Regions from separate parts of the Thermorhabdus hydrogeniformans genome, predicted to be linked through region 3. Evidence: riboswitches for the same ligand, from Rfam matches in the RefSeq annotation. Region 3 holds a riboswitch; each other region holds the start of a gene.
What was found. Region 3 has a riboswitch for thiamine pyrophosphate ahead of thiT (energy-coupled thiamine transporter ThiT). Riboswitches for the same ligand answer to the same signal wherever they lie in the genome.
Positions count from the first base shown of each region.

Region 1: it holds a riboswitch for thiamine pyrophosphate, as region 3 does, so the genes downstream of both, thiC (phosphomethylpyrimidine synthase ThiC) here and thiT (energy-coupled thiamine transporter ThiT) in region 3, are expected to answer to the same signal.
Region 2: it holds a riboswitch for thiamine pyrophosphate, as region 3 does, so the genes downstream of both, thiS (sulfur carrier protein ThiS) here and thiT (energy-coupled thiamine transporter ThiT) in region 3, are expected to answer to the same signal.

Region 1 is NZ_JBJYKD010000023.1:19,533-24,100, forward strand. It holds gene ACKX14_RS11135 (nucleoside kinase) at 1-1,238, opposite strand, end outside; TPP riboswitch at 1,421-1,525, shown strand; gene thiC (phosphomethylpyrimidine synthase ThiC) at 1,577-2,875, shown strand; gene thiD (bifunctional hydroxymethylpyrimidine kinase/phosphomethylpyrimidine kinase) at 2,889-3,704, shown strand; gene ACKX14_RS11150 (DsrE/DsrF/DrsH-like family protein) at 3,772-4,245, opposite strand; gene ACKX14_RS11155 (sulfurtransferase TusA family protein) at 4,257-4,478, opposite strand; gene ACKX14_RS11160 (FAD-dependent oxidoreductase) at 4,491-4,568, opposite strand, start outside.
Region 2 is NZ_JBJYKD010000045.1:77-4,644, reverse strand. It holds gene ACKX14_RS14595 (hypothetical protein) at 1-18, opposite strand, end outside; gene thiE (thiamine phosphate synthase) at 221-886, opposite strand; gene thiH (2-iminoacetate synthase ThiH) at 914-2,041, opposite strand; gene ACKX14_RS14580 (thiazole synthase) at 2,059-2,826, opposite strand; gene thiS (sulfur carrier protein ThiS) at 2,830-3,036, opposite strand; TPP riboswitch at 3,105-3,204, opposite strand; gene ACKX14_RS14570 (hypothetical protein) at 3,402-4,487, opposite strand.
Region 3 is NZ_JBJYKD010000033.1:8,861-25,736, reverse strand. It holds gene spoVT (stage V sporulation protein T) at 1-194, opposite strand, end outside; gene ACKX14_RS13360 (peptidylprolyl isomerase) at 286-1,251, opposite strand; gene mfd (transcription-repair coupling factor) at 1,286-4,822, opposite strand; gene thiT (energy-coupled thiamine transporter ThiT) at 5,301-5,957, opposite strand; TPP riboswitch at 6,035-6,142, opposite strand; gene ACKX14_RS13345 (CPBP family glutamic-type intramembrane protease) at 6,338-6,721, opposite strand; gene ACKX14_RS13340 (DNA methyltransferase) at 6,934-8,739, opposite strand; gene dnaE (DNA polymerase III subunit alpha) at 9,020-12,469, shown strand; gene ACKX14_RS13330 (DNA methyltransferase) at 12,456-13,697, opposite strand; gene ACKX14_RS13325 (FGGY-family carbohydrate kinase) at 13,923-15,443, opposite strand; gene ACKX14_RS13320 (GntP family permease) at 15,582-16,876, opposite strand, start outside.

The sequences.
Region 1 (4,568 bases), on a different contig from region 3:
AATTTGTTCTCCTTAGGGATAGACAACGTCAGACGCTCATTGAGGCCGTGTATGCCTTCAATGATAATGGGCTGGTCCCTGTCCACCCTTATGGGGATGTTCTGATACTCCCTTTTGCCAGTATGAAAATTATATCTGGGCAGCAGCACTTCCTTTCCCTGAATCAGCCTGGTCAGGTGTTGATTGAAAAGCTTTATGTCTATGGCCTCCAGCGCTTCAAAGTCGGGTTTACCTTCTTCATCCAGAGGAGTTCTATCACGGTCAACAAAGTAGTCATCCAGGGATACGGATATGGGCCGGAGTCCGTTTACCCTGAGCTGGACCATGAGGCGCTGGGCGAAGGTGGTCTTGCCCGATGAGGATGGGCCCGCAATGAGAATTATCCTCATTCTTTCCCTGTTCTCATATATGGTGTCGGCTATCTGGGCTATCTTTTTCTCATGCAGGGCCTCGGCTATTCGGATGATTTCACCGGCCCTGCCGGCGGCGATGTAGTCGTTCAGCGCGCCCACATCGGCGACTCCCAGAATATGGGCCCATCGCTCGGCTTCCCTGAATACCCTGGCAAGTTTCGGCTGTTCCCGGTATGGCGCCACCAGGGTGGGATTTGACCTGCCGGGGAATTGAAGTATGACGCCGGGGAGGTAAAATTTGAGTTTAAACCATTTAAGGTAGCCGGTTGATGGCAGCATGTAACCGTAAAAGTAGTCCTTCATACCGTCCAGTTCGTATATATTGACAAAGGGTTCTTTCCTGTACTTCAATACCCTCACTTTGTCTTCAAGGCCCATTTTTTTGAACATTATGGCGGCCTCTTCGACGGACATCTTCGTCTTCAGGATCGGGATATCCCTTTCCACCAGCTGCCTCATCCTGCTTTCAATATCTTCCACATCTTCCTCACTGATGGGCTCTCCCCTGTATATCTCACAGTAGAGACCATCTCCAAGGGAGTGTTCAATGTGGACCCTGCAGCCCGGTAAGACATCGTGACATGCCTTTATGAACAAAAAAGAAAGACTTCTTACATAAATCTTCATGCCTATTTCCGTGGTAAGGTCCAGAAACTCCAGCCGGGCATCTTCTTTCAGGACGTATGTAAGTTCCCTGAGCCGGTTGTTCACTATGGCCCCGACAATGGGTGATGAGTACTCTTTTTGATATTCTTTTGCCAGTGTTAGAAGCGCCACGGGTTCATTTATTAATTTTTCTCCACGGCCATCGATGGTAACCTTCATAACGTTACCCCCTCCTGCTAATACAGTGCAATTTTATAATCTAATACTTAACATTTCTTTTTTCCATAAATCAATTCAAGGTTCCCTTTGCTATTATACCACATCTTCAGGCAGGAAATTTCACAGTTGTAGAACCGAATTGACATTACCCTGTTTTTAAAGTATAATGAATCAAACTAAATATTTTCTACCAGGGGTGCTGCTTAGAGCGGCTGAGACGGGACAATCCCGAACCCTTAGAACCTGTTTGGGTAATGCCAGCGAAGGGAAGGTAGAATATCAGTGTTTATAAACCGCATCCCTTCGGATGCGGATTTTATTTTTCTGGAGGGATAAAAATGACCCAACTGGAAGCGGCCAGAAAAGGATTTATAACAGATGAGATGAGGGAGGTGGCAAAAAAAGAAGGAATAAGCCCGGAAGTGGTAAAAGAGGGAGTTGCCGCAGGCAAGATAGTAATCCCTTTTAATCCCAACCACAGAGGGTTAAAACCGTGCGGCATAGGAAAGGGGCTCAGGACAAAGGTCAATGCCAATATCGGGACATCCGACAAGTACCCCGATATGGCGCCGGAGCTTGCCAAGGCAAAAACGGCAATAGACGCCGGAGCCGATGCCATAATGGATCTTTCCACCGGAGGGGATATTAAATCCATAAGAAAGGTCATGCTTTCTGAAGTCAGTGTGCCTCTGGGAACGGTGCCGGTTTATGAGGTTGGGGTTCTGGCCCAGAACAAAAACGGCAGTGTCATTGAATTCACGGATGACGAGCTTTTTGAAGTTATAGAACAGCAGGCCGAACAGGGTGTGGATTTTATCACCGTTCACTGCGGCCTGACACTGGAGGCTGTAGAAAGGCTTCGGCGGGAGGGCAGGATAACCGACATCGTGAGCAGGGGCGGGGCCTTCATCACGGGCTGGATGCTGAAAAACGAAAAGCAGAACCCTCTCTACGAACACTTCGACAGGCTGCTGGAAATCGCCAAAAAATACGATGTGACCCTGAGCCTGGGAGACGGCTTGAGGCCGGGCTGTATCGCCGACGCCACAGACCGCGCCCAGATCCAGGAGCTCATAATACTTGGCGAACTGGTGCAGGAGGCCTGGAAACATGGGGTGCAGGTGATGGTGGAAGGCCCCGGACACGTGCCGCTGGATCAGGTTCAGGCCAATGTTCAGCTTCAAAAGAGGATATGCCACGAAGCGCCTTTTTATGTGCTGGGGCCTCTTGTGACCGACGTGGCAGCGGGTTACGACCACATCGCCGCCGCCATCGGCGGGGCCGTGGCGGCGTCCGCCGGAGCCGATTTCCTGTGCTATGTGACTCCTGCAGAGCACCTGGGACTCCCTACGGAGGAAGACGTAAGAGAGGGAGTTATAGCATCCAGGATTGCGGCCCATGCGGCCGATATAGTAAAGGGTATTCCGGGAGCGATAGAGTGGGATTTAACAATGGCCGCAGCCCGGAAAAACCTCGACTGGGAGTCTCAGTTAAAGCTGGCGCTGGACCCTGAGAAAGCACGAAGATACAGGGACGAAAAAAACCCTTCGGATGTCAGGACGTGCACCATGTGCGGCAAATTCTGCGCCATGGACATTGTTGCCAAATACCTGGGAAAAAGCAGGAGCGACTGTTAAAGGAGAGCTGTTTATGAAGAAAATCTTGACCATCGCAGGTTCCGACAGCATAGGCGGAGCGGGCATCCAGGCCGACATAAAAACGTTTTGTGCCCTGGGTGTATACGGCATGAGCGTCATAACGGCCGTCACCGCCCAAAACACAATGGGTGTTTTTGACGTCAGGGAGCTTGACCAAGAAATTATAAGGGGACAGATAGACCGGATTTTTGAGGATGTTGAGGTAGACGCCGTTAAGATCGGCATGGTGTCAAGCAGTACCATCATTGAAACTGTGGCGTCTTCATTAAAGAGTTGGAATGCAAAAAATATTGTGCTGGACCCGGTCATGATTTCAAAAAGCGGTTATTATCTTCTAAAAAAAGAGGCCATCGACGCATTAAAGGAAAACCTGGTGCCGCTGGCCGATGTGGTAACTCCCAATATACCCGAAGCTGAGGAACTGACGGGTATGAAAATTGCGACTGTGGCGGACATGAAAGAGGCGGCAAAGCGTATAATTGACATGGGGCCAAAATCGGTGGTGGTAAAAGGCGGGCACATGAACGATGATGCCGCAAATGTATCTGACGTATTTTACGACGGAAAAGCCTTTAAAATTTTGTCGAGCGGGAGGATTGTCACCGGAAACACTCACGGGACCGGTTGTACATATTCCGCCGCCATTGCATCCTACCTGGGCAGGGGGTTTGACATGGAACAGGCAGTAAAACTTGCGAAAAAATACATTACAGAGGCCATAAAAAATTCTTTATCGCTGGGCAAAGGCGCGGGTCCTGTCGGCCACCTGGTGGAACTGTACAAAAAGGCCGGGATACGATATGAATGAAAGTTCTGAATAAGCTGATTAATAAAACAACCCCGGCTGCAGGATTAAATCCAAACCGGGGCATTTTCTAAATAAATAAATTAACATTTGCTTCATCGGCTTCCCCAAGATAGGTCGCCACTCCGGCGTAGTCTATGCCGTCTATCAACTCTTCCTTTTTTATGCCCATGACATCCATGGACATGGTGCAGGCAATTATTTTAACTCCCAGGGCCTGGGCGTTTTGCATCAATTGGTTCAATGTGTCGACGTTTTTGCGCTTCATAATATATCGCATCATCCTGGCTCCCAGGCCGCCGAAGTTCATCTTTGAGAGGCCCAGCTTCTCAGGCCCGCGGGGCATCATGAATCCGAACATTCTCTCGAAAAAGTCCTTTTTTACACGGACTTTCCGGGCCTTTCGCAGGATGTTGAGGCCCCAGAAGGTGAAAAACATGGTTACCTCGTCCCCCATGGCCGCGGCGCCGGTGGCTATGATGAAGGCCGCCATGGCCTTGTCCAGGTCCCCGGAGAAAACTATGATAGTCTTTTTATTGCCCATGGCGCACCCTCCTAAGCCTTTTTAACTCTCGCCACAATAACATCTCCATCTTCCAGGCTTATAAGCTCATTTCCGGTCTTCCGGCACCAGGCCTGGACGTCTTTGTAAAATCCCCTGTCCGTAGCTTCCACCACAATTATATCGCCGCTTTTTGCGTTTCTGGCCGCATTAAAAAGCTGGACAATGGGCCCGGGACACTGAAGGCATTTTGCGTCAATTTTAATCTCCGCCATTTTCAGCACCTCCTACTCCAGTTCAAAAGGCCACGCCGCAACACCGCCGTCGAGAATTTTTATATTGCCGAAACCCAGATGTTTTAAAGT
Region 2 (4,568 bases), on a different contig from region 3:
AGTTGTCTCTATGATCATATCATCGCCTCCCACATTATGCTGGCTGGCACTGGATATATTTAAGAATGATTAATGCAATTATAACAATTTATAAACATTTTGTAAATAAATGTATCTATCCAGGATCGCGTATATTAATAAAGAGCTGTATCACAGAATGGCTATAAAAAATAATCTACAAAGCAATTTTTTCCAGTGCTCAGCCATGGGAATACGACATCTATAAATATTTATCTTTTTCCGCCGCCTGTCTTATCTTTTCCCGGAGAGACTTTATTTTCTTTTTTATGTCCGGCGCTTCCAGGATTTCGGTCACCATGCATATGCATCTTGCGCCATGCCTTACCACTTCCTGGATGTTATGTTCCTTTATGCCGCCAATGGCCACAAAGGGGATGCCTATGTTTTTCACCACAAAGTCCAGATACTCCAGGCCCACCGGGTCACACACATCCTCTTTGGTGAAGGTCCTGAATATGGGGCCTACTCCGATGTAATCGGCCCCTTTTTCCACCGCCTGTCGAGCCTGCTCAGGGGAATGGGTGGAAACTCCTATTATCATATCTTCTCCCACCAGCTCCCTTACCTTTTCGATGGGCAGGTCTTCCTGACCGATATGTACTCCATCGGCTTTTACCAGCAATGCTATATCTACATCGTCGTCAATGATGAAAGTGACGCCGGCTTCCCTTGTCATTTCCCTGATTTTTAAACATTCCCGGTATTTATAAAGGTCCTTTTTCTCTTTTTCCCTGTATTGAACTACTTTTATCCCGGCCTCAATCATTTCTTCAACCACCTGGATATTTGTCCTTCCCAGGGAAAACTTCTCACCAGTGATGCAGTAAATATCCGTGTCCAATATATTTTCTTTCCTTTTTTTCATCCGTTGGTTCCCCTCCAGTCGCTATGTTCATGAACACAACTTTTTCTCGATAGAGTCCCATTGCTGCCAGTCCTCGAAAATGGGCTGGTATCCCTTTTTCACCAACATCTGTTTTATCTCCTCCACACTTCTGGGGTCAGATATTTCAAACTGGGGCGCCCTCCTGGCGGGATGAGCATAACCTCCCACTCTTGTAGAAGAGCCCGCCGACATTTTAGTGACCCCGAGAGGCAGTATGTTGTCCCGGAATTCGGGCCTTTCCCTGGTGGATATGGTTATTCCGACTCTTGGCAAAAACAGCCTGTGAGCCAGGAGAATTTGCACAAAACTCCTGTCGTCCACCGGGTTCGGGGGTTGAAAGCCGCTAAAGCTGGGGCGAAACCTGGGCAAAGATATGCTCACCTGCACATCCCAAAATTTCTTCTGCAAGTAATCGGCGTGCAGTCCTGTAAAAAATGCCTCCTTTCTCCAGTCGGCAAGACCCAGGAGAGCCCCCACGCCCACCGTCCTCATGCCTGCCCGGCAGCTTCTTTCCGGGGCGTCCAGCCGATAATGGTAATTTTTCTTGGGGCCGAAATGATATTTATCGTATATTTTCGGGTCGTAGACCTCCTGAAACATGGTGAGGCCGTCCACGCCGGCTTCGACCAGTTCCCTGTACTCCTCTTCTTCAAGGGGGTAGATTTCTATTGAAACGCTGGAAAAATAATTCTTTAAAATACCCACACAGTCTTTTATATATGATACCGGACTGTGCTGCCTCGATTCCCCGGTCAGTATAAGTATTTCTTTTATTCCCGTTTTGGCTATGGCTTTTGCCTCTTCTTCCACCTGTTTCAGAGTGAGCTTTTTCCTCTCGAACTTATTTCTGGCATTAAAGCTGCAGTAGGCGCACTGATTCGCACAAAAATCAGACAGGTATAACGGCGTGAACAGAAAAATCACTCTTCCAAAATTTCTCAGGGTTATGCTGTGGGCTTTTTGTGCCATTTCTTCAAGAAAATTTCCGGCCGCCGGTGATAAAAGCGTCAGATAATCGACTTCATCCAGGTGTTCTCTGGAAAGGGCGTTCAATACGTCCTGTTCGGTCCGGTTCAGGAAAAAACGCTCAAAATCAAAGTCCTCATACTCCTTATAGACATCGTAAAAGCTCATTAATACCGCCTCCATTTTTAATACAGGAACCCGGTCAGTGGAGATGAGGCCTCGGCATATTTTTTGGTTGGCGCAAGACCCGATAAATAAGCCATTCTTCCGGCCTTTACTGCAAGGCTGAAGGCTCTGGCCATTGCAACCGGATCTTTTGCAGTCGCAATGGCGGTATTGACCAGTACCGCCGCTGCACCCATTTCCATGGCCTCCGCCGCCTCGGAGGGTTTGCCGATTCCTGCGTCCACAATTACCGGCAGGTCAATTTCTTCAATTAAGATACGAATCAATTCACGAGTCCTGAGACCCCGGTTTGAACCAATGGGGGCGCCAAGGGGCATTACGGCGGCTGCTCCAGCTTCCATTAGCCGCTTGGCCACCATCAGGTCGGGGCTAATGTATGGAAGCACCACAAATCCTTCTTTTGCAAGGATTTCGGTAGCTTTTATGGTCTCATAGTTGTCCGGCAGCAGGTACCTCTGGTCGGTCACCACCTCTATCTTGACCCAGTTGCCGCAGCCGGCCGCCCTGGCTATCCTGGCGATTTTCACCGCTTCTTCGGCGGTTCTGGCGCCGGAGGTATTGGGCATGAGGATGCAACCTTCGGGTATGTAATTTAGCTCACTTTCTTGAGGCTGTTCAAGGTTAACTCTCCTCAGGGCCACGGTAACTACCTGAGCTCCTGATTGTCGCACGGCTTCCCCCATGATCCGGTAGTCCGAAAACTTCCCGGTCCCTATAAACAGCCTGTTTTCCAGTTTCCTTTCGCCTATTATTAAATTATCATTCATTTTTTATCCTCCTCCCACGATTCTCACTATCTCGACCTGGTCGTTCTCGCTTATTACAAAATTGTCCCAGTCTTCCTTCCTGACAACGGAAGAATTGACCACCACAATCACCGAATTAAGCCTGCACCCCTTCATGTCCAGTAACTGACCAACGGTTACTGCATTTGCGAGGTTTTCTTCCTTCCCATTTAGAATGACTTTCAAATACACCCCTCCTTTAAAGGAAAAATAAAAGCTTCCATCGATAGGGAATCAATGGAAGCTCCGATTTACTTTTTAAGCAATCCTCATTACTTCCCTCCGGTGGCATTACCCACATCAGGTTCAAAGGGTTGGACTTTTGGTCCTCTCAGCCTTTCGGCACCCCTAGTAATGTATTCTATTTTATGTTTCTAAAGTATAATTTTATTTTTTTGTTTCTATAAATATAATTTTATTCCTTATTTTGAAATTTGTAAAGTAACCATCCTGAAAAGACATTTTCCGGCCATTGTTTCAGCTTCAGCCAGCTGCTGATATTTTACCCGCTCTCGCTTTCTGACGTTAAAAAACGGCATTGTTTGTCAAAAGGTAGGTTATACGACTAAAGGCGTCAAAACCCATGCAAGTATGAAGGCCGATATGATGCGGATAATCATACCCACTATGGATGCCTGCATGGCTTCACCGGCGGTAAGGTCGGAATTTTGAGACCACACCGCCGGTATCTGGGCCAGGGGGATCTGCAGGGGGAACCCCGAGGCGCCAAGAATGAATGAGCCGATCGCCATGCGTGGCGGCACCTTGGATATGGTCTCCACCAGGGTGTTCATGGCCAGTGTGGGCGACACCAGGATTGACTGCAGACCTGTGGTCGGGTCGATTGAAAGTGCGGAGAGGAAGGAGGATATGGCGGCTTCTATGGGCTTCCATATTCCTACAAATTCCAGGGCGCCGATAAGAGCGAACACCACGGCGGCGGCCGGTATCAGCAGCAGGAATAACAGCTCCGCCCCCTCCCGCGCACCGTTAAATATCGTGGGAATGGCGGGGGTATTTGGGGTGAACCTCGGCATTTCACTTATGTCTTTGTATTTCACATTCCTGTAAATGGTCTTGCTCAGGATAAACGGCACCAGGATAACCGGCAGGAACAGACCCACCACGATAATGGGGAAGGCCCATATTCCGCCCTTCGTAAAGGCCAAGAGGCCCAGCATGAAAGTGGAAAAAGACTGGTTGCCCTGGCACATGGTGGCGATGGCTATTTTCTGCTCATCCTTTGTGGCGCCGGCTTTTTTTAGCGAGGGAGCTGTTATGCGCCCCGACGCGTTGATATCTCCGAGGATGTTGTAGATGGCAGGAACGATCACCAGGGGAGTAATTCTAATGAGTTTGGCCAGCGGGGTAAACACCCGGACCAGGGCGTCGGTGAAACCGAGGCGCTCCAGGATCCGGCCTGTCATGACGCTGAGTATGATGGCGCTGCCCAGTGTACCGGTAAGATACACCTTCACGACTATGGGTACCACTCTGCCGACCATGGCGTCGAAAATTCCGCCGATGATGGCGGGCTTTACAAACAATATTACAAGGGAAAGAAATAACAGACTCAAACCAACCCACTCTATGGTTTCCATCCTGCGTTCCGTTCCAACGACCACTTTTTCTTTGACAGCCATGTTAAACCTCCTTTAAATAATAATTTTGTAAGAAAAGCCCGGAGAATCATTACAGACTTTTACTTAATATCACCTTCTCTC
Region 3 (16,876 bases):
GAATCGGCATACTCCCTGGCAAAGTCTCCCAGTTCCCCTATGGGAGAATATTTTTTAAGGATTACTTCTCCTTCCCTATCCGTAAATATTTCAAGAGGGTCGCCCTCGCGAATTCTGAGAGTCCGTCGTATTTCTTTGGGAATAACGACTCGTCCCAGATCATCGATGCGCCGTACAATTCCTGTTGCCTTCACCAGTATCCCTCCTTTGATCTGGATTTTGATTTCACATATAGTATATATCGCATTAACCTGTTCTATTCATTGGAGGGAAAGTGTAGAAGCGCTAAATGAACTTTACTATCCTGGATTGTTTTTGCCACTGTTCCATGTACTTGTTGAATTTATCATCTTTTTCTGCAGCTTCCAGGTTGCTTTTAATGTAATCTTTCACATCCTCAAAAGCAAGCGAAGTCCTTTCACCGGTAACCTTTATTATGTGGTAACCGTACTTGGTTTTAACCACATCGCTTACCTCGCCCGGCTTCAAAGAAAATGCCGCCTTTTCGAATTCCGGCACCATCTGACCCTTGCCGAAATAACCCAGGTCCCCGCCTTTGTCCTTCGTTCCGGGATCAGTGGAATACTTCCGGGCAAGCTCCGCAAAATCGGCGCCGGCTTTAAGCTCTGAAAGCACCTTTTTTGCCTCTTCTTCGGTGGGAAGGAGTATATGACTCGCCCTTATTTCCGGAGAGGGCAGTTTGAAGCTGTCTCTGTTGTCATTGTAGTACTTCTTAACTTCGTCGTCAGTAACCTTTATATCCCCCGTCAATTTTTCCTTCAAATTCTGGATTAACAGCTGCTGCTTTACAATGTTCTCGAATTTTTTCCTGTCCATTCCCTGTTCCTTCAGGTAATTGTCCAGGGCCTCTTTACCGCCGTGATAGGTTTCTATCTGGCTGATGGCTTCCTGCAGTTCACCCTGCTTTAAAGTCACGTTCTGCTTTTCAGCCTGCTGGAGGGCCAGCACATCTTTTATCATGCTGTCCAGGACTTTTTTCCTGATGTCCTGCAGGTTTTTTTTACCTTCCTGAGTGGTAAAATCCTGGCCGTTGGCCTCAAGGATTTTTTTAACCTGCAGGACCTGTTCCTCAAAGTCCGACTTCAGGATGTATTCGCCATTGACGGAAGCCACGACCTCCTTGTCGTCGATAATCCTCCCTTCACCGGCGGTCTTTTGTATGATGCCGCAGCCGCCCACCAGTATCAATACCGCCGCAAATAATCCTGTGATCTTCAACCGAATGTTCATTAAAATCCTCCCCGCGATTATTTCATTCTTTATATTATACTACACTGCAGGATTCCTGCATAGTCTTCATTTCATTCAGTATTTTCTCTATGCGCAAGAGCAGTTTGAAGCCTTCCAGCCCTCTGGTCTTTAAGGTAAAGGATGGGGCTGCAGCACCGGAAAAGGTCACCTGCTTCTGGAAAACCGCGCTCAGCCGGAAAATCATCTCGGGCGTCAGAGCATCGGAATTTTGAAATTTAAAGTTGATGACATCTCCCTGCTGGATGATGCCGGAAATCCTCAGCCTTCTGGCCAGAACCTTAATCCGCGCGATCTCTATTAGGTTCCTGGTGGGCTCGGGTATGTCTCCAAAGCGGTCTTCCACCTCATCCTCCAGGTCGTTGGCCTCTTCTATGGTTTCAACGGCGGCTATGCGGCGGTAAATCTCCATCTTGTGGGCAGCGTTCTGGATGTATTTATCGGAAATATATGCGCTGACGGCAAGCTCAATGACCGGCTGAATCTCCTCTTCTTCTTTTTCTCCTTTTAGCTCTTTCACCGCCGCGGCCAGCAGCTTGCAGTAAAGGTCGTATCCCACCGCCATCATGTGGCCGTGCTGTTCGGTACCCAGAAGATTGCCGGCCCCCCGGATCTCCAGGTCTCGCATGGCTATTTTAAATCCCGCACCGAATTCGGTGAACTCCCGGATGGCTGAGAGGCGCTTTTCTGCAGCTTCGCTCAGCACCTTGTCTTTTTTATAGGTCATGTAGGCGAAAGCCTGGCGGCTTCCCCGGCCCACCCGCCCCCGCAGCTGGTAAAGCTGGGCAAGTCCCAGCCTGTCGGCGGAGGTGACTATGAGGGTATTCACATTGGGAATATCCAGGCCGGTTTCAATAATGGTGGTACACACCAGCACATCGTAGTTGTGGTCGTAAAAATTAAGCATCACCTCTTCCAGCTCGTCCTCCTTCATCTGGCCGTGGGCCACCGCTATCCGGGCCTCGGGCACCAGGTTCTGGAGGTTTCGGGCCTCTTCGTGGATGGTCTCGACCCTGTTGTATACGTAATAAACCTGACCTCCCCGGGACAGTTCCCGGAGAATGGCGTCCCTTATGAGGGATTCATTGTGCTCCACCACGTAGGTCTGAATGGGAAACCGGTTTTCCGGCGGCGTCTCTATGATGCTCATGTCCCGCACACCGCTCATGGCCATGTGCAGCGTCCGTGGTATCGGAGTGGCGGTTAGGGTCAGCACATCCACGTTTTTCTTGAGCTGTTTTATCTTTTCCTTGTGGGATACCCCGAACCTTTGCTCTTCGTCCACCACCAGAAGCCCCAGGTCTTTAAACTTCACGTCTTTCTGCAGGAGCCGGTGAGTACCTATGATTATGTCTATTTCTCCCGCCTTTAACCTTTTCAAGATTTCTTTCTGTTCCGCCGGGGATTTGAACCGGCTTATGACCTCCACCTTTACCGGAAATGGTGCAAACCTCTCGGAAAAGGTGTGGTAATGCTGCTCCGCCAGTATGGTGGTGGGCACCAGCACCGCCACCTGCTTTGCGTCCATCACCGCCTTGAAGGCCGCCCGCATGGCCACCTCCGTCTTGCCGTAGCCCACGTCCCCGCAGAGCAGCCGGTCCATGGGCCTGTCGCTCTCCATATCCCTTTTCACCTCTTCGATGGCGATGAGCTGGTCGGGCGTCTCCTCATAGGGAAACATGTCCTCAAATTCTTTTTGCCAGGGGGTGTCCTTTGAAAAGGCAAAACCCTTCACAGCCTGCCGGGCTGCGTAAAGCTCCAGGAGTTCTCTGGCCATCTCCCTGACCGAGTCTTTTACCCTGTTCTTTGCCTTATTCCACTCGCTGCTGCCCAGTTTGCTCAGCTTCGGAGGTTTGTCTTCGGCGCCTATATATTTCTGGATTAGATCCACCTGATCCGTGGGCACGTACAGCTTATCCCCGCCTGCGTAACCGATGGCGAAATAGTCCTTGATGTGGCCCCCCACTTCCAGCGAGACCACGCCCAGATATTTCCCTATGCCGTGGGCCGCATGGACCACGTAGTCGCCGATGTTGAGTTCCTGAAAGCCGGTTATTCTCTTGCCCCTGACGGCAGTCTTCGGGCGGGGCTGCTGTTTTTTTGGCCTGCCGTAGATCTCGGTGTCGGAAATCACGGCAAATTTTATTTCTGGGGCTTCGAATCCCTTTTCCAGGGTACCGGGAATTATGACCGCCTGGCCCGGCAGGAATTCCATAAACCCCTCTCCGGCCACACTCACCTCAATTTCCTTTTCTTTAAGGGCCCTGGCCAGGTGCTCACCCCGCTCCCTGGTGCCCGAAAGCACCGCCACCCGGTATTTTCTCTTCTTGAGGCGGGTGATTTCGTCCACCAGGAGGTCCAGCTTGCCGTAGAAGGGAGTCATGGTTCGGAACTGGAAGGAGTAAAGAGCCCGCGGTTCAAAATCGGGGTGAATCTTGGGGAGCACGGACATGTAGACCGTTTTTCCACCGTTCAGTTTTTCCACGATTTCAAAGGGGCTGTAATAGATACTTGCCTGAGAGGCCAGGATTTCCCCTCTTTCCAGAAGACCCTTGAAGGTTTCTTCGGCTTCAAAGGCCGCGTTATTTTGCGCCTCCCGGATCCTCCCCGGCTCCACCAGCACGGTGATAAAATTCTTTTTGAAGTAGTCCATGATGGTGGAAAGCTCCGGATAAAGGTGGGAGATGTAAAGCTCCGCCGACTCGAAAAAAAGGCCGGCGGAAAGTTTCTCTATGTGTTCCCGCACCTTTTCGGAAAGGTGTTCCGCCAGATCCTCACGGCCGAGGGAGTAAAGCACGTCTTTTCTCTGTTTGAGTTCTCCCGCGATGAGCACCGCCGCTCTCCTGGCGGTCTCGGCATCGTATATGACTTCACGGGCGGGGCCTATGGATATTTCTTCCAGTTTATTTGTGGAACGCTGGTCCTCCGGAGAAAACTCCCGGATGGAATCCACCTCATCGTCGAAAAATTCCAGGCGATACGGGAATTCTCTGGTCAGGGGGTAAATGTCCAGTATGCCTCCCCGCACGGCGAACTGCCCCCTGCCCTCTATCATGTCCACCCTCTCGTATCCCATGGCCGCCAGCTTCAATATCACGTCTTCCAGAGGGGCCCGTTCCCCAACTTTAAAGTGAATTGTGAAATTTTTAACTTTTTCCGGCAACACCAGCTTGCTTGTTAGAGCCTGCAGGGGGGCCACCACGACTGCGGATTTGCCTGAAAGAAGCATTTCCACAACCTTTAGCCTCTGGGCGGTGAACTCCAGGCTTCTGGCGGCGGTCTCATAGGGTATAACCGAGCTGGCCGGGAAAACGGCCACCTCGTCGGGCCCCAGGAAAAAGGTCAGATCGTCGGAAATCTTTTTCGCCTCCAGAGAGTCGGCGGTGACAACCAGGATCTGGGCGCCCGTCTTCTTTTTTAACGCAGAAATCAAAAAAGCCCTCTGGGAATCGGAAACACCGTATGCGAGTAAATTGGACAGCCCTCTGTTCAGATCCCTGACAAGCCTGTTAAATTCAGGTATTTCTTCCGAAAACTTAACTACATCTATCATCATACACTCCCGTCTTGAAAAAAAGTTGATTTATAAATATTCTGACAAATACCGAAAAGCCCTGTTAAAAGCATGGGCCGACTTTATTATTATACCCCAATTATAAGGCCGTATCAACAAATTTAAAAAATCCGTCCGCGCGAGGGCCGGCCGGCATGATGCTATGCCCTCCGGAAAGGCGATTGATAAGTGAATTAATAAACTCCTCCCGTCATACCAGGTTTTCTTTGGCCAGCGGGCCACCGCGGGGAAACAATCCACCGGGCGCGCGTTACACCTCCTGCTAATATCACGCTTACTGTAATATATTATCACATTTAATGTGATATTCATTCCTGCACCCGCACAATATTACGCCGGCCGAACAAAAACGCGCCGGCAGAGCGGCGCACCAAAAATGGTAACAATTTTAAAATTCATATTCTGGCTATTTCCCTTTTTCCGCCGTGAATGCTTCGACCGGGAACCGGCATGGATTTCAAGCTTGCTCACTCGCCTGTGTCATGGTGCCCCGCTTCAGTCTTTCCACCAGGGCCCGGACCTGGGGCAGAAGGGATACGACAAAGCAGATCAGGCTGTCGGTCCCGATAACCAGGCCGTTAACCAGTATGGAGTAAACAACGGGGCTCATATTCTCCGGCGCATAGGAAGCGAAGAAAATGACGCCTGAAAGAAAGCTGGAAAAGAAGCGGCCAAAACCTCCCAGCAGCACGCCCAGACTTATGTTGTTCCTGCAGAAGCCCGCAAGACCCATGGCTGCAAAGGCTATGACGTAGTCCAGCAGCACCTGCACCGGGTGGACTATGAAGGGGTCCTGAATGAGCTGCAGGATGCCGTAAACCGCCCCCGCCGCTATCCCCGCCGCAGGCCCGAATATATAGGCGTAGACAAACATCGGCAGCATGCTGGCGGGCGTTATGGACCCTCCCTGAGGCCAGTGATAGAGCCTGATATAGGATAACACAAAGGCTATGGCCGTGCAGAGCCCTCCATAGACTATAGCCCTGGAGTTGAAACGCGCCCTGGGACCCACCACCATAAGCAGCACCGCCGTCAAGACAATGGCCGCCAGTACCGAAAGGGTGACGGGAGTGAGTTCGGTCAGGTCTTTAAATACGCCGATAAGGTAATCCAAATAAATCACCTCCTCTCCGGCCCATAGTGGATTGACTATGTCCGGAGAGTAGATGAAAAAGCCGTAACGCAAAGTTACGGCTAATCTTGCCACTTCCCTGCGCTAGCATTACCTAGATCAGGTTTAAAGGGTCAGCAAGGGCTTTCCCTTGCTTTCTCAGCATACCTGCTCCCCCAGTGGACATAGTCAGGTTAATTTTTTAATTGAATAAGGGTTAAATGATAATAATTTTATTTGGTGTATTCAATATATCACTCTTTTACAAATTTATCAAGCTGAACATCACTCGAATACGGGCTTATTTTGATGATTTTTATTGATTTTATAGGTATTGTGAGTCTGAACGGCGATATTTTAAAAACACGGCTCTTAAGCGGCCTTTAAAACAATTTATTAAAATTCATTACTGTGTAGTTCCAGCCCATGTGGATGAGAATCGACACAATCAAGCCGGGCAGGGGGTTGTTAAAATACTTTATGCAATACCCGGTTACGGCCCCGAAAACACCGTGGCTTACAAATCCGGCAATACCCGCCCGGCAGGCCGGGGCGCCCCGGTTTTTGTAGAGGTCGTAAGCCGCCTCCACAGCCCCGAAGGTTAGGTGAGACAAAAAAACCCCGCCTCCCAGTGCCAGCGCAAATCCCGTCTTGAGCAGTTCCTCGAACACGGGTGCAGCGTACGTGACCGCCTCTTCCCCGAAGGCCTTCAACGCCCTGCCGTTCAAATGGTAACAAACCGCCGCGGCCAGCAGCCCCGCTAACACGGCCGCAGCCTGGGGCGTCTGAGAAAAAGAAAATATGAAAATCTCCTCCCTAAACCCAGAAGTATCTTCGAGGTAGACCCATACGGGCATATAAAATCGAAGATATGAAAATCGCTTTTCCGGATGTCAGGGTTTATTCTGTCCTGTAATTTATGTTTTTAATCCTTACATTATAACCCTTCGGCCTCCGCCGGGGGAGCGGCAGCCATTTTCTAGGAGCTGCCTGCCCCGTTGTTTCGTTTGGGCTGGGAAAGCGAATAACATACGCCGTTTCCGGCCAACTTTCTAATGAACCCGGGGGTCTCCGAGAGGCACCTGTCGACAAAATTCATGTCAAAATAGGTACCCTCCCCGCCGGGATTGGCCCCGCCGTAGGTGAGGTTTATCCACTTCATGATGGCCGCCTCAAAAAGTTCCGGCAAAGTGGCGTCGCCGTTTTTCGACAGATACTCCCCGGCACTCGTTAAAATTATGTCTTTCACCGGCAGCGGCCCGGCAGCCCTCCGGCACCGGAGGCTTTCCCCGCAGGGCACAGCATCGCCGCTGCCGCCTTTCAGGGGAATTTTGCCGCCGTCATCCGCCGCCGCGGTCTGATTCCTCCATGGCGGTGCCCGTCTGCCTCCCGGCTTTCTGAAATTCAATATAAGGTCCCTTTTCAGGGAGTTGCCGCTCCATGACTGGACAAAGGAACGACCCAAGGGCTCTTGAGGCACTATGTTAACCATTTCAAAACCCGCCGCCCGGCACGCGTTTAAAAGGGCGCACCACACTCTATGATCCCTGTTGTTAAAGGTTACCGAAAGCCAGCGCCCGGGTTTTAAGACCCTGTAGATCTCCAGAAAGGCCCGGGTCAGCATCTCTTCAAAGTCCTCCTCGCTCTTGGCCTGGAAGTCGTTTATGGTTATCTCGTCAGCGGCGAAATCATCCCCCATTTTCAGCCACGACCGCCAGAGGAGGGTGAGCTCGGAGTACTGAATACTGCCCCCGTAGGGAGGGTCGGTAAAGCAGTAGTCGACGCTTTCACACGGTATTTCCGAGAGGTCCTGGGCCGGGCGGTTGAGCAGGAGAAAAGTCCGATCTTTCTGAAGGCCGGAACAATCGCCGGCCGGCCTGAAATAATCGCCAATAAGGCGGTTGGTTTCCTTCTTGCCCTGGAGAACCCCCCAGCGCCACAATACACGGTTTTCAAACCTTTCCCATACGTTTTCCTCTATCCAGTCCCCCATACAGTAATAAGAATTGGCCGACATGGGCCTGAGGCTCTCGCTCTTTAACTTGCTTGCGTGAAGCACCGTGTTGGAAAAGGCCAGAAGCATCAGGTCTCTTATCGTATCATCATCGATTTTCTGAATTTCATGGTAAATCATGGAAAGAGCTATGAGATTTCGCCGGGTAAAAAGCTCATGGACGCCGCGCATCCCGGCATTTTTTAACCTCATGATCTCCCGGCCGTCGGGCAGTTTTCTGTCCGGAAACCAGTACGGAATTTCTCTGCTCTCAATGACCTTGATGCGGGCCTTTTCCCCGGGCGTAAGGCGCCGCCGGATATGGCCGTTTCTGCCGTGACCGGATATGCAGCGCGCTTCCACAATCCATTCTCCTCCGAGCGACGGCCCCCTGACCACATGCTTTGCCACCAGCCCTCGCCCGCATACCGGGCACCGCCCTTCCAGCATGTACATGTCAACAATTTCATCCTTCACTCCCGCCCTTATCCTTTCAAACTCTTCCTGAAATTTTTCAAGATCCACGGGCGAACGGCAGGTGTTTTTCGCTATAAACACCGCCACCGGGTTTAAATCGCTGATGACGGCCTTTCTCCTATTTATGAGGGCTTCGCATCCCACCACCCCGCCGCCGCAAAAAGGGTCCAGAACTATCTCACCTTCCCGGGAGAAATGCCTTATGTATTCCGACACCACATACCATGGCTTGCCGGCCCAGTATTTGTGCATCTTGTAGCGGGCGCAATCCTTTTTCGGAGGAATTGGTCTGTCAATGGGCGTATCTATATCCACGGTTTCACCTCCGTAAATTCACATGCTGGATCCGGGCCTTAAGAAACATTCCGGCGCCGGGGTGGAGACCCGTGATTACGGCTTCCGTGATTTACATATACCGGACATTTATATTATACATCCGTGGGACTCATCGTTAAAGGCGTTTACCCAATTTATGCAGGCGAATTTTTTTCATCTAATCCGGATTCTCAATGTCCTGAAGTTTCCACTTCTAAAAATGAATATTGTGCTATATAATATATAATCGCGAACATAAGTTCGGCATGGGGTGATTTTCATGTCCTTCTGCCATCTTCACGTCCACTCCGAATACAGCCTCCTGGACGGCCTGTGCCGCCTGCCGCAGCTGGTGGACCGGGCGGCGGAGCTCGGCATGAAGGCCCTGGCCCTGACGGACCACGGGGGTCTCCGGGGCGTGGTACCTTTTTACAAACTCTGCACGGAAGCGGGTATAAAGCCTATCATCGGCTGCGAGGTCTATGTGGTGGAAGACCGGCGCAGAAAGGAAGGCAGGGAAGCCCCCTGGCACCTGGTACTGCTGGCGGAAAACCGGGAGGGTTATAATAATCTCCTCCAGCTGGTGACGGCTTCCCATTTGGATGGCTTTCACTTCCGCCCCAGGGTGGACAAAGACCTGCTTTCATCCCACAGCCGCGGGCTCATAGCCCTGAGCGGGTGCATCAAGGGTGAGGTGGCAAGCCTCATATTGAGCGGAGACATTGAAAGCGCCGGCCGAGCCGCGGGGGAGTACGCCGAAATCTTCGGAAAGGACAACTTTTTTCTGGAGATTCAGGACCACCGCCTCCCGGAAGAAAAAAAGGTCAATTTCTGGGCGAGTTCCATCGCCGCCGACCTTAATGTGGGCCTGGCGGCCACCAACGACGTCCATTATCTGGAACCGAAAGACGCCGCCCTCCACCGGGTGCTGCTGTCGGTCCAAACCCTTTCGGTGCTGGGGGAGGCCATTTCCATGGGCGGCAGCGAGCATTACCTGAAAAGCCCCGCGGAGATGGAAAAACTCTTCTCCGAAGCACCCCGGGCTCTCTTTAATACCGGCCTTATAGCCGACCGCTGCAATGTGCAACTGGACCTGGGCGGTGTCCACCTGCCGGAAATCCCGGTACCCCCGGGCCACGACGCGGCAAGCTTCCTGGAGAAATTGGCCATGGAAGGGGCCGAAAGGCGCTACGGGCGGCCCCTGCCATCCGCCGTCCAGGAGCGCCTTGGCTATGAGCTTTCGGTGATCAAAAACACCGGCTTTCCGGGTTACTTCCTCATAGTCAAAGATATAGTGGATTTCGCCAGGCGAAAGGGCATCCCCGTGGGAGTGGGGCGGGGGTCCGCCGCCGGCAGCATGGTGGGTTACTGTCTGGGCATCACCGATGTGGACCCGCTTAAATACGGCCTCATCTTTGAGAGGTTTTTGAACCCTGAAAGGGTGAGCCCCCCGGACATAGACGTGGACCTGTGCCACCGGGGCCGGCGGGAGGTGCTGGAATATATCAGGGAGCGGTTCGGCAGGGAGCGCATCGCCCACGCCGGGGCCTTCTCCACCCTCCAGGCCCGGGCGGTGCTCCGGGATACGGGAAGGGCTCTGAAGCTGTCTTATGAAAAAATAGACAGGATGTGTTCACTCATACCCTATTCCCACATAAGCCTGGAAGAGGCGGAAGAACAAAACCCGAGCCTTGCGGCCTTAATCCGGCGTGATCAAGAGGTCGGCAGAGCCTTCGAAATGGCCCGGAAGCTCCAGGGTCTCCCGCGGCACATGACCCAGCACTCGGCGGGGGTGGTCATTGCCAAAAGGCCCCTTACCGAATATGTCCCCCTCCAGCGGGCCTCCGGAGAGGAAATAATCACCCAGGCGGACATGGAAATGCTGGAAGACCTGGGCCTTGTGAAGATAGACCTCCTGGGCCTCCGGTTCCTGACGGTGATAGGCGACACCCTGAAGCTCATCAAATCCCGGTACGGCATCGACATGAGGCCGGAGGACATCCCACTGGACGACCGGGCCACTTTCGAGGCCCTGGCCCGGGGGGACACCACCTCCACCTTCCAGCTGGAAAGCACCGGCATGAGAAACATGCTAAAAAAAGTGCGCCCCCAGAGCATTGAAGACCTGTCGGCGGTGCTGGCCCTTTACCGGCCCGGCCCCCTGCAGAGCGGCATGGCTGAGGAATTCATCGCCCGCCGTCACGGAAAAAAAGAGGTATCCTACCCCCACCCCTGCCTCGAACCGGTACTTTCGGACACCTACGGGGTTTTCCTCTACCAGGAGCAGCTTATGCAGGCCGCTCATGCCGTGGCGGGATACACCCTGGGGGAGGCGGACCTGCTGCGGAGGGCCATTGCAAAAAAGAAGAGGGAAGACATAGAAGCTCAAAAACCCCGCTTTATCCGGGGAGCCCGGGAGCGGGGCATCGATGAAAAAACGGCCGAAGAGATTTTTTCCACACTGGAGGCCTTCGGGGATTACGGGTTCAATAAGTCCCACAGCGTATCCTACGCCATTACGGCTTACAGGACCGTCTATCTAAAAGAGCATTTCCCCCTGGAGTATTTTTCGGCCCTGCTCAGCCTGTACATGGACACGCCTTCACGCCTGCAACTTTATCTTGCCGAGGCACGGCGGCGGGGTATAAAACTCCTCCTGCCCGACATCAACAGGAGCGGGGTGGGATTTACCCCCGAGGAACCCGGACCGATAAAATCCGGGAATTTGCAGGAAAAATTACCGGATTTTAATAAGGGCGAAGAAAAAAGCGGCGCTATAAGGACGGGCTTTGCCCTGGTGAAAAATCTGGGTGCCCGCGGCATCGAGGAAATCCTCAGGGTCAGGAAGAGCGGCCCATTTACGGGTTTTTTCAATTTCTGCAGGCGGGTGGACAGGCGGGTCGTAAACAGCAAGGCCATAGAGTCACTGATTCTGGCCGGCGCTTTCGACGCTTTCGGCATCCCCCGCCCCGCCCTGCTTCTTGCGTTAAAATCGGCCCTGGTGGAGTCAAAGGCCGAAAGCCCGGATCAGCTGAGCCTTTTGCCGGAGGAATTCCCCGCGGAAATCCTGGCAAAAGATGTGTTTTTGCCGGACTTTTCCCCCGACCAGAAGGTAAAACAGGAGCTTCAATCCCTGGGCCATTACATCACCGCCCACCCCATGGAACTCTGGGAGCGTGAAGCCGCGCGGATCCGAACCCATACCGCCGCCCGGGTGGGGGAAATCAGCCGCAAGAAAAGGGTGCGCCTTGCCGGAATCCTGCTGGACCCCCGCCGGGGCCGCACCTGCAGCGGCGGCCGCATGATGTTCGTGCGCCTGGAAGACCTGAGCGGTGCGGTGGAAGTGGTGGTGTTCCCCCGGGTGCTTCGGCACTCCGGGCCGTATCTCTCCTCCGGCGCCCCCGTCATCGTCGACGGATGGACGGACTTAAGCGACGACGGCCACAGGACGGTGGTGGCCGAAAAGATACTGCCCCTGCCGGCGAAGCAGCACGCCGGGGACCGGCAGAAACCATGGGGCGGTCAAAATCCGCATGGCCGTCACCGGCCCCGGGGCTTTGCCACCGAAGAGGTCCAACCACCGGCCCCAATGCCGGTGCAGCAGGCGCCCGAGACCGGCCGCCCTGCCGCCGCAGGCCATTTACGTCTGGCCGCAGGCAATGGTCAGCCGGCCACAGGGGGGCGGCGATATTTACAAGCACACCGGTCTTCACTCACTAATGCTTTTTAAATAATACAATCCGGTTGGTGTTGGTGCCGTGAGTGTTGTTGTCGATTCCCCATATATTGGACGTCTTGGTGAACTCCTGAAGATTTACGAGTATCCCCTCGCAGTCAAAGCCCGCCGCCAGCCCCAGGGGAACCACGTATTCATCAAGCATAACGGAGCCCCCCTTCACCTCCCCCACTTCAAAGGCCACCCACCCCCCTTTTTTTGTTATCCTGAAAAGCTCCCGAAAGACTTCCCCCATCACGACCGACCACTCTTCAACGGTTTTCGACATGGTTATCTTGCCGGATATTTCATCGGCGTCGATGGAATTAAACCAGCACCTCAACCAGTTGTCCCGGGAATACTGCACCACATCCAGAAAAGGCGGCGATGTCACCGTAAGCCGAACCGATTCGCTCCGTATTTCCGGAGTGTGCCTTGCGTCGTTGCACAGGAATAAAGCGGTTTTGCCGGCCCGGTGGAGGTTTTGCTTTTGCCGACCGGTTAGATTTCTGAGAAGGGAGGCGGACTTTTTCATGATAATGCTGCGGGTATCCCTGTATTCCGGCTTCTGGTTGCGCTTCTCATTAATCTTTATCTGCCTTTCGGGGCTCACCGCCTGATTGGGCGGCAGAGTATAGACCGAAAAAAAACCCGGGGAATGGCCGGTGAGCCGGTTTGTGGCCACCATGCGTATCCAGCCGTCTATGGCGTCCTCCAGGCGGCTGTCTCTCCTCTCCAGAAGATAATTCCTTAAAGAAACAATTTCCGCTTCGGTCTCCGGATGGTAAAACATAGAAAGGTCTATTTCGGCCCTGGCGTTTCTGTCGATGGGTATTTCGTAGAGCCTTTTTTCCACCTGTTCGAGGTCAGGTATAAAAAACCTCGGCCTTGACAGGATTTCACTCAAAGGGTTTATATCATTGGCGATGATTTGCCTGCCCATAAGCCCCGCCTCAATCACCGTGGTGCCCCTGCCGCTGAAGGGGTCGTAAACCGTATCCCCCTCCCGGGTCAGCAGGTTTATAAAAAAACGGGGCAGCTGCGGTTTGAAACACGCCCTGTATGAAATCTCGTGTATTGAAGAAGCCTGCCTCTGCCTGGACGTCCAGTATTCGTTGATGTATCTCGGTATATCCCGACCGCTTATGGAGACATATTCCACCCTGGTGCCGGAGGGTTCGTCTTCAAACAGGCTCGCGTTGTCGCTGAAACGGTATTCCCTCAAGTAGCAGGAAACGTCCATGTTGTTTTCATCAGACATAATTTCACTTCCCCGTTTGTACATGTGTTTATCAGAAAGAATGCCGACGCTCAATTTATCTATATTCGCGAACCATTTCGAAAATCCTCTCACATCTTCTTCAACGCCCAGGTTCGGCGTTAACAAATTTCGGCCGTGCTGAATTTTTGCATCAAATACATAAGCTTCGACCCGGCCCGCACTTTTAATTTGCACCGTTTCGCAGTTTTAGACATTATTTTTAAATACATCGTATATGCCGTTTTTATTTAACGCCTCATATAAAAGGTTCTTTCTTCTAACCAATTCTTTGAACTTTAAGGTGTTGTCCGGTTCCGGCTCAAAAATCAGCTGAATATTTTGCGACATATTTTTAAAGGCCTCATCATAGTTTTTATAGCATCCCAGTGAAACCGCGGCAACAATTGAAGCTCCCAAAGAAGACGCCTCATCGTTCTGATACTTTATCACGGGCTTATTAAAAGCATCGGCCTGCATCTGATTAAATAAATCAAACCTTGTCAGCCCTCCCGCCACACTTATTTCATCAATGCTTCCTACATTTTCCTCTATAATCGACAGATTATCCGCCAGTTCCAGGCAAATGCCTTCGAGAATCGCTCTTGCTATATCCGCTCTTTTTGTGCCCAGAGTAAGATTAAAAATTACGCCTTTCGCCAGGGGATTCCAGTAAGGTGCCGCACTACCTTCAAAATGCGGCAGTATTAATACTCCGCCGGAGCCTAAAGGGGTATCTCTAATTTCTTCGTTCAGCATGGTATAAAGATCTTTATCTTTGTTTTCAGCACCGAAAAACTGCTCCTTAAACCACCTGTATATCGCACCAGTCGTAAACATTCCCGCTTCGCAAACCCACTTTCCGGGAACGGCAGCCGCGCTGCATAAAGTTCTGCGCTTTCTATCAAAAACGGGTTTTTCCGAATAAGCAATGATAAATGAACCGGTACCCGTATTTGCTTCAGCATGACCCGGCTGCAGAATATTCAGCGCCACAGCTGCACACTGCTGGTCTCCACCCGATATTATCACGGGAACGCCCCCCGTAAGACCGGTTAAGCCTGCCATTTCCCCCGTCAAATATCCAGCCGTGCTTCCCGGAGGAACCAGTTCACATAAAATTGAACTTTTTATCCCGGTTTCTTTTAATATTTCCTCATCCCAACTGAAATTCTCTATATTCATCAGCATAGTTCTGGAACCCTGGGTCCAGTCGGTCACAAAGAGATTTGTTAATTGGTAAATTATAAAATCCTGGACACCCAATAATTTATAAGCCTTATTAAATATGTCGGGCCTTTCCTCTTTTAACCACAGCATCTTCGGCAAAGAAAAATATGGGTCAATACGAAGGCCGGTCTTTCGGTATACCTTTTCCTCACCCAACATGCTTTGTATTTTACCGCACTTATCAAAACTGCGCTTATCCTGCCACATTATTGCATTGTCCAGGGGCTCGCATCTGTCATTTACCGGTATTACGGAAGCCCTCTGTGATGTAACTGAAATGGCGGAAATCTTTATTTTTCTTTGTCTTATAAAGTCCGAAACATTTTTCAGGGTAATGATTAAAGCCTCTTTCCAGGTGCGTGGGTCCTGTTCTACATACGAAGGTATTTTGAACTCGGAGTGGTATTCCTTCTGAGCCATGCAGATAACCTTCCCCCGGAGGTCGTAAACTATGGATCTCAGGCTCGATGTTCCGACATCAACAGCAAGAATATAGTCCATATTATGGTCCTCCCCCAGTGTTATTAAACGATACGTCAAGACATACATTCAGCCTGACATCAAAAGCTTTCCGTTCCGATGTCAGGCTTTATCCTTAAATTTTTATTTTTTTATACTTTCATCTTATTCAATTTCAATTTAAGAAAGCCCCGGTAGAACACCCGATAGGAGGCTGAGTAACAGGACCATTATAAATCCCACGATACCGGCGATAGTACCCCCTATGGTCCATGACTGCATAGTCTTTTTAACATCGAAATTGGAAAACCTGTTTACAACCCAGAATCCCGAGTCATTTGGCAGAGACAAACCTATTCCGCCGCTACAGATTGCAAGCCCTACCAGCACAGGTGAAACACCCAGCTGCCCAACTATCGGTCCCAGGATAGAAGATGTTGTAACCAGCGCTACTGTGGTGGAGCCCTGCGCCGCCCTCAATACCTGACTCAATATGAAGGCAAGGAATATTACTGAAATATGCATATTTGATAATGTATCCACAATGTACTTTCCAATGCCACTGTTGTTTATAATATTACCAAGCGATCCTCCTGCGCCGGTGATCAGCAATATCATGCCCGCCGATGCCGCGGCTTTTGCTATTATGTTTTCCAAAGGCTCGGTCAAATACGGTTTCATGGCAAAAATTCCTACAAAAACTCCAATTAAAAGCGCTATGTTCTTATCGCCAATGAACGAAAAGAAAGCCGATGCAGCGGAATCTTTAGGAAGAGCAATTGACATGATCGTGCCCAGAAGAATCATGATTATAGGCAGCAAAAGGACAAACAGCGAAAGGGCCCCGGACGGTCTTTTCATATTCTTTACAGCACCTTCATCTTGATATGCAAGTTCCTGTTCGACCTCTTCTTTTACATATGGATACTTTTTGCCCAGGTAAAGACCGTATAGCCAGCCGCCCACAAGTGACGCAGGTATAGATACTATAATGGCATACAGTGTAAATATACCCATATTTACTCCCATATTGCTGGCTACCGTAACAGGGCCGGGAGTCGGTATGACCACAGCATGGGTTACTATCAGGCCCACCGCCAGAGCGGTAACAAAAGTTATTAAAGATGTTTCTGTCTTTTTCGAAATCTGTTTAATCAGCGATATCAAAATCACAAAAGCAGCATCAAAAAAGACGGGGATGGAAACAAGAAAGCCCGTAATATTTATCGCCAGAGGAGAATTTTTCACACCGACTACTCTTAACAGGCTGTTGGCAATTTGTTCGGTAGCTCCCGCCTCAGCTAAAATATGCCCTAGAATTATGCCGAGCCCTATTACTATGCCGATCCCTTTAAGTGTAGAACCGAAACCTTCGGCCATAACAGACGGTATTTTGGCGATCGGCATTCCTGTAAGGAATGCTGTAAGCAAAGCCGTTAAAAGTAAAGCCAAAAATGGATTGAGTCGAAATTTTA